One region of the Kitasatospora cystarginea genome, then DNA from elsewhere that is predicted to be linked to it. Evidence: riboswitches for the same ligand, from Rfam matches in the RefSeq annotation. Region 1 holds a riboswitch; each other region holds the start of a gene.
The links. Region 1 has a riboswitch for cyclic di-AMP ahead of ABD369_RS08975 (transglycosylase family protein). Riboswitches for the same ligand answer to the same signal wherever they lie in the genome.
Positions count from the first base shown of each region.

Region 1 (3,267 bases):
CCTACGATCTCCGCCATGAGCACCGCAGCCATCCCGGGCGCGCCACTGCCCGTCCGCACTCCAGGCTCCCGTGCGCGGGGGCGCCACCGCCGTCCCGAGCGCCCCGAGATCCCGGCCGGTTCCCCGGCACTGGTGCTTGCCGTCCCCGCTGCGGCCGGGCCCGAGGCGAGCCCGATCGTCGAGGAACTGCTGTCCATCGTGCGCGGCGAGCAGCCCGGCATCGAGACCGCGGCCGGCTACCTGGCCGGCGAACAGGCCGACGCCAACACGGCGGAGGACGTCGCGGACGGAGACGGCCAGGCCGCCCCGACCGTGGCCGAGGTACTCGCCCAGGCCACCGAGGCGGGCATGCCCACGCCGGTCGTGATTCCGCTGCTGGCCGGCCCGCACGGCTTCCTGACCTCCCTGCACAAGCTCGCCGGCGAGACCGGGGCGACCGTCACCGATGTGCTCGGCCCGCACCCGCTGCTGGCCGAGGCGGTGCACGTACGGCTCTCCGAGGCCGGCCTGGCCCGCGCCGACCGGGCGCGCCTGTTCGCCATCACCACTGCGGCGGACGGCGTGGTCCTGACCACCGTCGGCGGCGAGGAGTCCGCCGCGGCGGCCGGGATCACCGGCGTACTGCTGGCCGCCCGGCTCGCGGTACCCGTGGTGGCCGCCGCCCTGGACGTGCCGGGTTCGGTCGCCGCCGCGGTCGAGCACCTGAAGGCCACCGGATCCCAGCGGCCGGCACTGGCCCCGCTGGTGATCGGCCCCGAGGCCGATCCCGAGCTGCTGGCCGCGGCAGCCGAGGAGACCGGCTGCCCGAGCGCGGCCCCGCTCGGCGCCTACCCGACCGTCGGTCAGCTGATCGCGTCCACCTACCTGGCCGCACTCAACATCCCGGGCCCGGGCGAGGCCCCGGCCGTCGTCGCGGAGCAGCCCGCCGACTGAGCACCCGACAAGACCGTACGAGAGGCCCCCGCGAGGGGCCTCTCGGCGTTTCCGGGATCCCCAGGGGTCCGCGGCCCCGCTCGGCCCAGGTCGAGCGGGGTGCGGACCCCTGGAGCCGTGCGGCCGGAGTCGGATGGCGAATTGGCAAACCCCCGCGCGACATTTGCCGCATCGACTCGCAATTCGGACATTTGCCATCACCCTCTCCAGTGGGCCGCATTGACCCGGACCCCACTCCCCATCATGGCTTTTCAAAACCTTCACAACTGGTCGCCCCGACCCCCCGAAAATGCCGCGGCATCACCTGAAAGGAAGGCAGATTCCCACTCGGGCCGCATACCTGAAAGAGCCCCATCGGATTCCCTGGAAATGCCGGCGTGCATTCGATCTTGAGGAATCCGCGAATGGCCTGTGAGGGAACTCACAGGTGTTTGCGGATTCAACTTAAGTCTGCTTAACGTGCTCTCCGTTCGTTGACACACGGACCCAGCTCTTCCGGAACGCCGAGTCCTGCCGCCGGAGCAGCTGGCACCGCAGAACGCACCGACGGCAGGGGCGGGGGAACCAGGTAAGTCGCCCGAGAGCCGGCCAGTATTCGGCCGGTTCCGGGCTAGGGGTGAAGCCGTGCGCAGCACGGCCGGGCAACTCCAGCCCGAATCCGACAGCTCACCTCGCAGGCGTGGGAGAGGAACGCACCTTCATGCTGCCCATCAACGCCAACAAGCGTGCTCGCCGTCTGATCGCCGCCACGGGTGTGGTCGGTCTCGGCCTGTCGATCCCCGCCCTCGCTGCCTCCGGTGCCTCCGCCGCTTCCGTCTCCACCTGGGACAAGGTCGCCCAGTGCGAGAGTGGCGGCAACTGGAGCATCAACACCGGCAACGGCTTCTACGGTGGCCTGCAGTTCACCGCCTCCACCTGGGCCGCCTTCGGTGGCACCCAGTACGCCCCGCAGGCCAACCTGGCGACCAAGGCGCAGCAGATCGCCATCGCCGAGAAGGTCCTCGCCTCGCAGGGCCCCGGCGCCTGGCCGGTCTGCTCGGTCAAGGCCGGTCTGACCAAGGACAGCGCTCCTGCCCAGGTCGACACCTCCGCGCCAGCCGCTGCCCCGGCTCCCGCCGCCCCGGCTACCCCGGCTCCGGCCGCCACGCCGAAGAGCGCCCCGGCCGCCGCCCCGCAGGCCGCGAGCGGCGCCAAGTACACCGTGGTGGCGGGCGACTGGCTGTCGTCCATCGCGACCAAGAACAATGTCGATGGCGGCTGGCAGAAGCTGTACGACCTCAACAAGTCGGTGCTGCCCCAGGGTCCGGACATGATCTTCCCCGGCCAGCAACTGGCGCTCGGCAGCACCTCGGCCGCCGCTCCGAAGCAGGACACCCAGAAGCCGGCCGCCAAGCCGAGCAGCTCCAGCACCCCGGCTCCGGCGCCGGCTCCGGCCAAGCCCGCCACCCCGGCTCCGGCCGCGACCGCGACCGGCAGCAAGGCCGCCGCGGTCAACTTCGCGCTCTCCAAGGTCGGCCAGGCCTACGTCTACGGCGGCAGCAGCGACGGCGGCTGGGACTGCTCCGGTCTGACCCAGGCCGCCTACCGCCAGGCCGGCATCTCGCTGCCGCGCGTCGCCGCCGACCAGGCCGACGTCACCACCAAGGTGTCGCTGGACAAGCTGCAGCCGGGCGACCTGCTGTTCTGGTCCAACAACGGCAGCAACTCGGGTGTCTACCACGTCGCCATCTACATCGGTGACGGCAAGTACGTCGAGGCCGCCAACCCGAAGGCGGGCGTGAAGGTCGAGACCATCGCGAACTACGCCCCGGACTTCGCCGGCCGCGTCTGACGGTCCCGGCTCTCCGCGTGAGGCCGCTGTCCCCGGTGCTCTGGTCGGCGCCGGGGACAGCGGCCTCACCGGATCCCGAGTGCACGGGGCGGCTCGGTCGCACGGTCCCCCGCCCGCTCGTGGTTCCCCGCGCCGCCGGGCGGGCACCGCATCAGATGCTCGGAGAACCCGTGTGCCGCGCGGGCTGGTGGCTCGGTTCCCCACCCTCTAACGTCGGTTGCGCCTGCAGCCACAGGAAGGGGAACGCCATGACGAAGGTCACCGTCAGTCTCGACAGCGATCTGGCGATCGAGGCGATGCTGCTGTCCGGCACCAGGAGTCCGCAGGACGCGGTTGAGTTGATCGTCCGCGACTACCTGGCCACCGGCCGCCGTACCGAGGCCCGTACCGGCGACGCCGCCGACGCGCACCGGGTCGGCCAGGGACGGCCCGCCACCGAGGAGGGCTGAGGGACGGTCACCCCGCGCTGCCCGGTTCGTCGGCCGCACTCTCGCCGTGGTCCT
Region 1 covers NZ_BAAATR010000006.1:12,944-16,210, forward strand. Annotated here, with positions in the region: gene ABD369_RS08970 (sirohydrochlorin chelatase) at 16-933, shown strand; cyclic di-AMP (ydaO/yuaA leader) riboswitch at 1,456-1,628, shown strand; gene ABD369_RS08975 (transglycosylase family protein) at 1,634-2,764, shown strand; gene ABD369_RS08980 (hypothetical protein) at 3,013-3,213, shown strand; gene ABD369_RS08985 (hypothetical protein) at 3,221-3,267, opposite strand, start outside.

Region 2 (3,267 bases), on a different contig from region 1:
CAGGGTGTCGAACTCGCTGGCCAGCTGGGCGAACTCGTCGTCCAGCGCCGGGAGCTCCTTCTCCTGAACGGTCTTCACGGTGACGGTGACGTCGGAGCTCTTGCCGGCCTGGGTGCCGCCCTTGAGCTCGGTGGCGAAGGTCTTGGACTCACCGGCGGACAGGCCCACGACGGCCTCGTCGATGCCGTCCAGCAGGCGGCCGGAGCCGATCTCGTAGCTGACGTCCGAGGCGGTGCCGTCCTCCGGAACCTCACCGTCGACCTTGGCCTCCAGGTCGACGATCACGACGTCGCCCTCGGCGGCGGCGCGCTCGACGTCCTTGACCGAGGAGAAGCGCTCGCGCAGCTGCTCCAGGGACTTCTCGACGTCGGCGTCCTCGACCACGATCGGGTCGACCTCGACCTCGATGGTGGAGAAGTCCGGCAGGGTGATCTCCGGGCGGATGTCGACCTCGGCGGTGAACTTCAGATCGCCGCCGTCGGCGATCCGCTCGACACCCTCGATGTCGGTGATCTCGGGCTGGCCGAGGACCTCGATCTTGCCCTCGTCGACGGCCTGCGTGTAGAAGCGCGGCAGGGCGTCGTTGACAGCCTCCTCCAGCACGGCGGCGCGGCCGAAGCGCTGGTCGATGACGCGGGCCGGGATCTTGCCCTTACGGAAGCCCGGAACCGTGACCTGCTGGTTGATCTTCTTGTACGCCGCGTCGAGGCTGGGCTTGAGCTCCTCGAAGGGCACCTCGACGGTGAGTCGAACCCGGGTCGGGTTCAGAGTCTCGACGGCGCTCTTCACGGTTGGGTCTCCTAAGGGCTTGCGGTCAGGTTGTCTCCGCCCGTCCGGCTCATCCGGCGCGGGCGAGACGGGCGATGGGCGGTTGGGGCTGCATCTCCCGTACATGGTGGACGGTGAGCGTGACTCCTCGCCCTCAGGCGGTCGACCTGGGCGTATGCACAGGGACTACCGGCCAGCGGCCCATCCTACCGGTACCACGAAAGGCGGACGCCAGGCCCGCCCGCGATCAGCGCGCCGCCGCCCGATCGGGCGCCGCCTCGGCGGCGCACGATTCGGCGGCGCGCAAGACGGCCCCGGGCCCGACATGCCGTCAACTCGAAGTCGACGACGGCGGCTTCGACTGAGTGGCCGTCGGAAAAGCCAACAGGGCCCCGTCCGCTGACGAGACCCTGCCGCACTGTCGGGGTGACCGGATTCGAACCGACGACCTTCCGCTCCCAAAGCGGACGCGCTACCAAACTGCGCCACACCCCGTGGTGCCGAGAGGAAGCGTACACGTCGGTCGGGCCGCGCTCGCTGCTATATCGAGAGCCCGCCGGACATGCCCGGAACCGGAAGCAGTGTGCAAGCAACCGACCGAACCAGGTAGGCTGACCCCGTCCTCGTGACCGACAAGTCTCCGGGGGCGCCGCATGCTCACATGCGGTATGCGGGTGTAGCTCAATGGTAGAGCCCCAGTCTTCCAAACTGGTCACGCGAGTTCGATTCTCGTCACCCGCTCCAGACACTTCGGCCCCGGGCCGACGGTTCCACCGTCAGCCCGGGGCCGAAGTCGTTTTCGGGATGCCGCCGCGATGTCCCTGCGACGACCGGTCCGGTCCCCGGCCAGGGCCGGGGAGGGAGCGGACCGAAGGCGCGTCAGAGCCGGACGCCGTGGCTGACCAGGTAGCCCACCGGGTTGATGTCGGAGCCGTAGGCCGGGCCGGTGCGGACCTCGAAGTGCAGGTGCGGACCGGTGACGTTGCCGGTGGCGCCGGAGCGGCCGATCTGCTGGCCGGCGCCCACGGACTGGCCGACCCGGACGGTGATCACCGAGAGGTGGGCGTACTCGGAGTACCGGCCGTCGGTGTGCCTGATGACGACCTGGTTTCCGTACGAGCCGCCCCAGCCGGTGGTGACCACGGTGCCGCTGGTGACCGCCTTCACCGGGGTGCCGGTGGAGACCAGGAAGTCCACGCCGGTGTGGTAGCCGCTGGCCCACGCGGACCCGGCCGCGTGGTACGGGGTGCCGAGGCGGGGGTTGGCCACCGGGGCGGTGTAGGCCGGGGCCGCCTGGGCGGCGACCGTGGTGGCGGGCAGCGCCACGGCGGTGCCGGCCGCGGCGACGACGAGCGCGCGGCGGGCGAATCGGGGCAGCCGGGAACAGCGGGCGTCCTGCGCGGACATGGGGGGAGTCCTCTCCGACGCCTGCGGGGTGAGCTGTCGGGTTCGGACCGGGAGCAGCCCGGCCGCCTGGAAGCGGCTTCACCCCTAGCCGGCCCGGATCTTCGGGCGCGGCGACCTGCCTGTGGTTCCCCCGCTCCTGCCGTGCACTGCGTGAAGTGCGGCCTCCGGGCGGCGGCAGGACTCGGCGTTCCACCCGGCGGACCGACCCGGACGGTGACCGGGCTGGCTGAAGAAAAGCCGATCCGACGTACACGGAGCAAGCTCGTCCCATCCGGGCATAAGAAACACATAAAGACGCGCGGACTCGAAGTCACTCTCCGGCCGGGGCGGACTGCCCTGCGCAGTCAGGACGGTCACGGCCGGCGGGACGAATCCGTACAGAACGTTATGAATCGCACGCTCTGCGGCGAACCGAGTACCCTCCGGCATGAACGGAGGAATCTCCGGTGAGCTGCGTCACCCCATCCGCACGCGGCGTAACTGACGGTCCGTTTCCCGCCGGGGCCCGAGGCCGATACCCTCGCTCGCATCCGCCTTAACGATCATCTATTCGAGCTAGGAGCCAGCCCGTGCGCCCGCAGGACCGTATGGCCGTCATCCAGCGCAGCGTGGTCCGCGAAATGGCGCAGTTCGGCGTGGAGTTCACGGTGGACGACGAGGTGGTCCGCGGCCCGGGGACCACGGCGGTGGCCGTCCGCGAGCACCCCGGCGACGGCGGCAGCGGCCATGTGGACCTCGGCTTCGTCCTCGACCTCGGGCGTGCGGACGCCCCCGTGGTCTGGGACTGCGCGGCGGGACTCGGCAAGACCGAGGAGGAGAAGCTCGACAACGCCGTGAAGATGTGGGCCACCACCACCGCCTCCACCGTGGTGGAGCTGCTGGAGCACCGGGGCGAGCACGGCGACCACTACCAGCCCGCCGAACTGGCCGACTGGCACGCCATCCAGGGCCCGGCGGCCGTCTTCGGCTTCGGCAACGAGCGCCTGGCCGACTGGCTGGCCGACCACCAGCCGCTGACCGCCATCGCCGAGGCGCTCCGGCCCGAGCTCACCGCCGGGCGGCTGACCGGAGTGAAGCTCTTCCTCGGCGGGC
Region 2 covers NZ_BAAATR010000022.1:41,765-45,031, reverse strand. Annotated here, with positions in the region: gene tig (trigger factor) at 1-789, opposite strand, end outside; tRNA gene ABD369_RS23215 (tRNA-Pro) at 1,190-1,263, opposite strand; tRNA gene ABD369_RS23210 (tRNA-Gly) at 1,439-1,512, shown strand; partial or broken gene ABD369_RS23205 (M23 family metallopeptidase) at 1,648-2,076, opposite strand; cyclic di-AMP (ydaO/yuaA leader) riboswitch at 2,181-2,336, opposite strand; gene ABD369_RS23200 (DUF6348 family protein) at 2,745-3,267, shown strand, end outside.
Region 2: linked by a shared signal. The riboswitch ahead of ABD369_RS23205 (M23 family metallopeptidase) and the one ahead of ABD369_RS08975 (transglycosylase family protein) in region 1 are both predicted to bind cyclic di-AMP.

Region 3 (3,267 bases), on a different contig from region 1:
GAGCCGGTCGGTGCCGCGGGTGGCGCGCTGCTCCGCCTCCTTGGCGTCCTCCAGGGCCATCCCGGCCCGCTCCGCCGCTCCGAGGGTGTTGAGCAGCCGCTGGGCCTGGTCGAGCCGCTGCTGGATCTGCTGCTTGCTCTCCGCCAGGGTACGGCGGGCCTCCTCCAGCTCGGCGAGCTTGGCGCTGGTCTCGGCACGGCGCTGGTCGAGCCTGAGCTGCCGGTCGATCACCTGCCGGACGGTGGCGCTCTGCCGCTCGGCGGCCTGGTTGAGGCTGCGGGCCCGGGCGAGGTACCCGGCGGGATCGGTGTCCAGCATCAGTGCGACGGCCGGGTCGATGCCGCCGGCCCGGTACTGGGCGGCGGCCACCGCATTGAGATCGCCGCGAAGCCGGTTCAGCTCGTCCTGCGCGGCGGCGACCTGGCCCTGCAGGCCGTCGGCCTCGCTCTGCAGACGCTTCTGGTACTCCTGGGCGGCGTTGAACCGCTCCGCCGCCCGGTCGGCCTCCTCGTACAGCTGGTCGACCTGAGCCCTGACCTCCTGCTTGGACGGCGGCTCCCCCGGTGCGCCCGGGGCCGCCTGGGCCGGCCCGCCGAGCGTCATGCCGAGTGCAGTGGTGGCCGCTGCCGTGAGCGCCAGGGCGCGGGCCAGCCGCTGCGTGCCCTGCAGGGGGGAACGGCGGTGCATCGACATCGGGGCGGCTGCTCCATTCGTCCTCGGCTAACGTCCGGGGGCAGACGTTAGCGAGTCCGGAGGATCTAGTCCAAACCCTTGCAACACCGAATATTTGACCACTAATCGGACATTAGCTCGACGAGTCCGGGAACGCCGCAGGCCCGGCCCCTCGGAGACGGGGCCGGGCCTGCGGACGGAACCGCGAAGAGGTCAGACGCGGATGATGGCCGCGATCGGCAGAACGGTGGCCGGCATGTACTTGACGTTCTCGCCGGTACGCGGGGCGTGGACGACCTGGCCGTCGCCCGCGTACATGCCGACGTGGTGCATGTCGTTGTAGAAGATGACCAGGTCACCGGGCTGGGCCCTGGAGATGTCGGTGCCGATGTTGGTGCCGGCCGACGCCTGCTCCTGCGAGGTGCGCGGGATCGAGACGCCAGCCTGCGCGTAGGACCACTCCATCAGACCCGAGCAGTCGAAGGAGCTCGGACCCTCGGCACCCCACTGGTAGGGCTTGCCGATCTGGCTCTCGGCATAGGCGAGCGCGCGGGCGGCGTACGAGCCCGACGCCGGCACGTGGACCGTGCCGCCACCGCCACCGCCACCGCCGGTGCTGGTGCCACCGCCACCGCTGCCGCCGAGGTCGGTGCGGTTCTGGTCACGGGAGGCGCGGGCGGCGGCGTCCGCGGCGGCCTGGGCCTGAGCCAGCTGCTCGCGCTGCTGCTGGGTCAGCGAGTCGAGCAGCTCCCGGGCCTTCGCCAGCTTCGCCTGGACGTCGTCCTTCTGGGCCTTGAGGTCCTGGGTGGTGGCGTCCAGCTCGCCCAGTTTCTGCTGGGCCTCGGCCTTCTGCTGGTCCAGCTTCTCCTGGTCGGCCTTGAGCAGCTTCAGCGCGTCGGCCTGGGAGGCGCCGAGCTGGTTGAGCGAGTCGGCCTGGCTGAGGAAGGAGTCCGGGCTGCTGGAGAGCATCAGCTGCACGGTCGGGGATATACCGCCGTTGCGGTACTGCTCGGCGGCGACGGCGCCGAGCTCGCCCTGAACGGTGCTCACCTGCTGCTGCTGGCGCGCCACCTGGTCCTGCAGGTCGTTGACCTGCTTCTGCAGTTCCTGCTGCTTCTCGTTGGCCGCGTCGTACTTCTCGCTGGCGACCTCGGCCTGGTCGTTGAGCTGATCGACCTGGGTCTTGACTTCATCCAGGGTCGGCTTCGGGTCGGCGTGCGCACCGACCTGGGAGGAGATGGCCACCGCGGTCGCGGCTGTCGCCGTCATGATCGACACGCGGACACGGCTTGCGGGCTTGGGGCGACGATGGGACGCCACGAAGGCGGACTCCTTCTTCCTACGTCCGCCTACCGGGTGAGCTGACGGGTTCGGGCTGGAAGACATGCCCTACGACGCCTCACCGGCCCGCGTCCCCGACGGCCGGCCGGCCTGGCGCCGATTCACCCCGAGGAACGTGGTTCCCCGGCTCCGATCCGCAGCAACCCCAACAGGGGCTTCCCCGTGGGCAGTTGAACTGCCCCTACTGCCTCTCGGACTCGGCGGTAACCACCGCCGCCACCCTGGCTGGGTGATCGACTGTGCGGTGGTTCAGGTCCTGACCCTAGTAACGAAACCGTGATCCGTTCAAATCCTTGTCAGAAAAAATTCTGAGTCAATGCCAAGTTCATTTGTGAACCGACCGTGCGTGACAGCTCGGATACCGACGGCTGACAGCCTTTCACGAAAACGGCCCGCCGAAGCGCCCTGCGTCGCAGGACGAATTCGGCGGGCCGGGAAGCCGGACTCGCGGTGGCGTCAGACCCGGCGGATGGTGACGATCGCCATCGCGTCCGCCTTCATCGTCCGCACCACGTCACCGGTGTGCGGGGCGTGCACCACCATGCCGTTGCCGATGTACATCCCGACATGGCCCCCGCCTTCGTAGATGACCAGGTCACCCGGCTGCGCCTGGGCCAGCGAGGGCACCCGGGCACCGACCCCCATCTGCTCCTCCGAGGTACGCGGCAGCGAGACACCCGCCCGTGCGTACGACCACTGCATCAGACCCGAGCAGTCGAAGGTGCTCGGCCCCGCCGAGCCCCACTGGTAGTCATGCCCGCGCATGCTCAGCGCCGCGGACACCGCGACACCGGCGTAGCCGCCCGCGCTCGGCAGGTCGCCGAGGTCGGCCCGGGCGTCGCCGCGCGAGGCGCGGTCGGCCGCCTCGACGGCGGCCCGCTCCTGCGCGGTGAGCGAGTTCAGCAGGCTCTTGGCCTCCTGCAGCTTCTGCTGCACCTGGGCCTTGGCGTCGTTCAGCTCCTGGGTGTTGCGGTCCAGCTCGGCGAGGACGGCGGCCGCCTCCTGCTTCTGCTGGTCCAGCCGGGCCTGCTGCGCCTTCAGCGCCTTCAGGATGTCGGCCTCGGTCTGGTTGATCTGCTGGGCGCTGGACGCCTGCTCCAGGTAGCCGTCCGGGTTGGACGAGAGCATCAGGGTCACGGACGGGTCGATGCCGCCCGAGCGGTACTGGTCGCCGGCCACCGCCGACAGGCTGGTCTGCAGCTGCGTCAGCTGCTCCTGGCCGCGGGCGACCTGGTCCTGGAGCTGGTCGGCCTG
Region 3 covers NZ_BAAATR010000001.1:117,279-120,545, forward strand. Annotated here, with positions in the region: gene ABD369_RS00525 (C40 family peptidase) at 1-693, opposite strand, end outside; gene ABD369_RS00530 (C40 family peptidase) at 886-1,941, opposite strand; cyclic di-AMP (ydaO/yuaA leader) riboswitch at 2,003-2,165, opposite strand; gene ABD369_RS00535 (C40 family peptidase) at 2,470-3,267, opposite strand, start outside.
Region 3: linked by a shared signal. The riboswitch ahead of ABD369_RS00530 (C40 family peptidase) and the one ahead of ABD369_RS08975 (transglycosylase family protein) in region 1 are both predicted to bind cyclic di-AMP.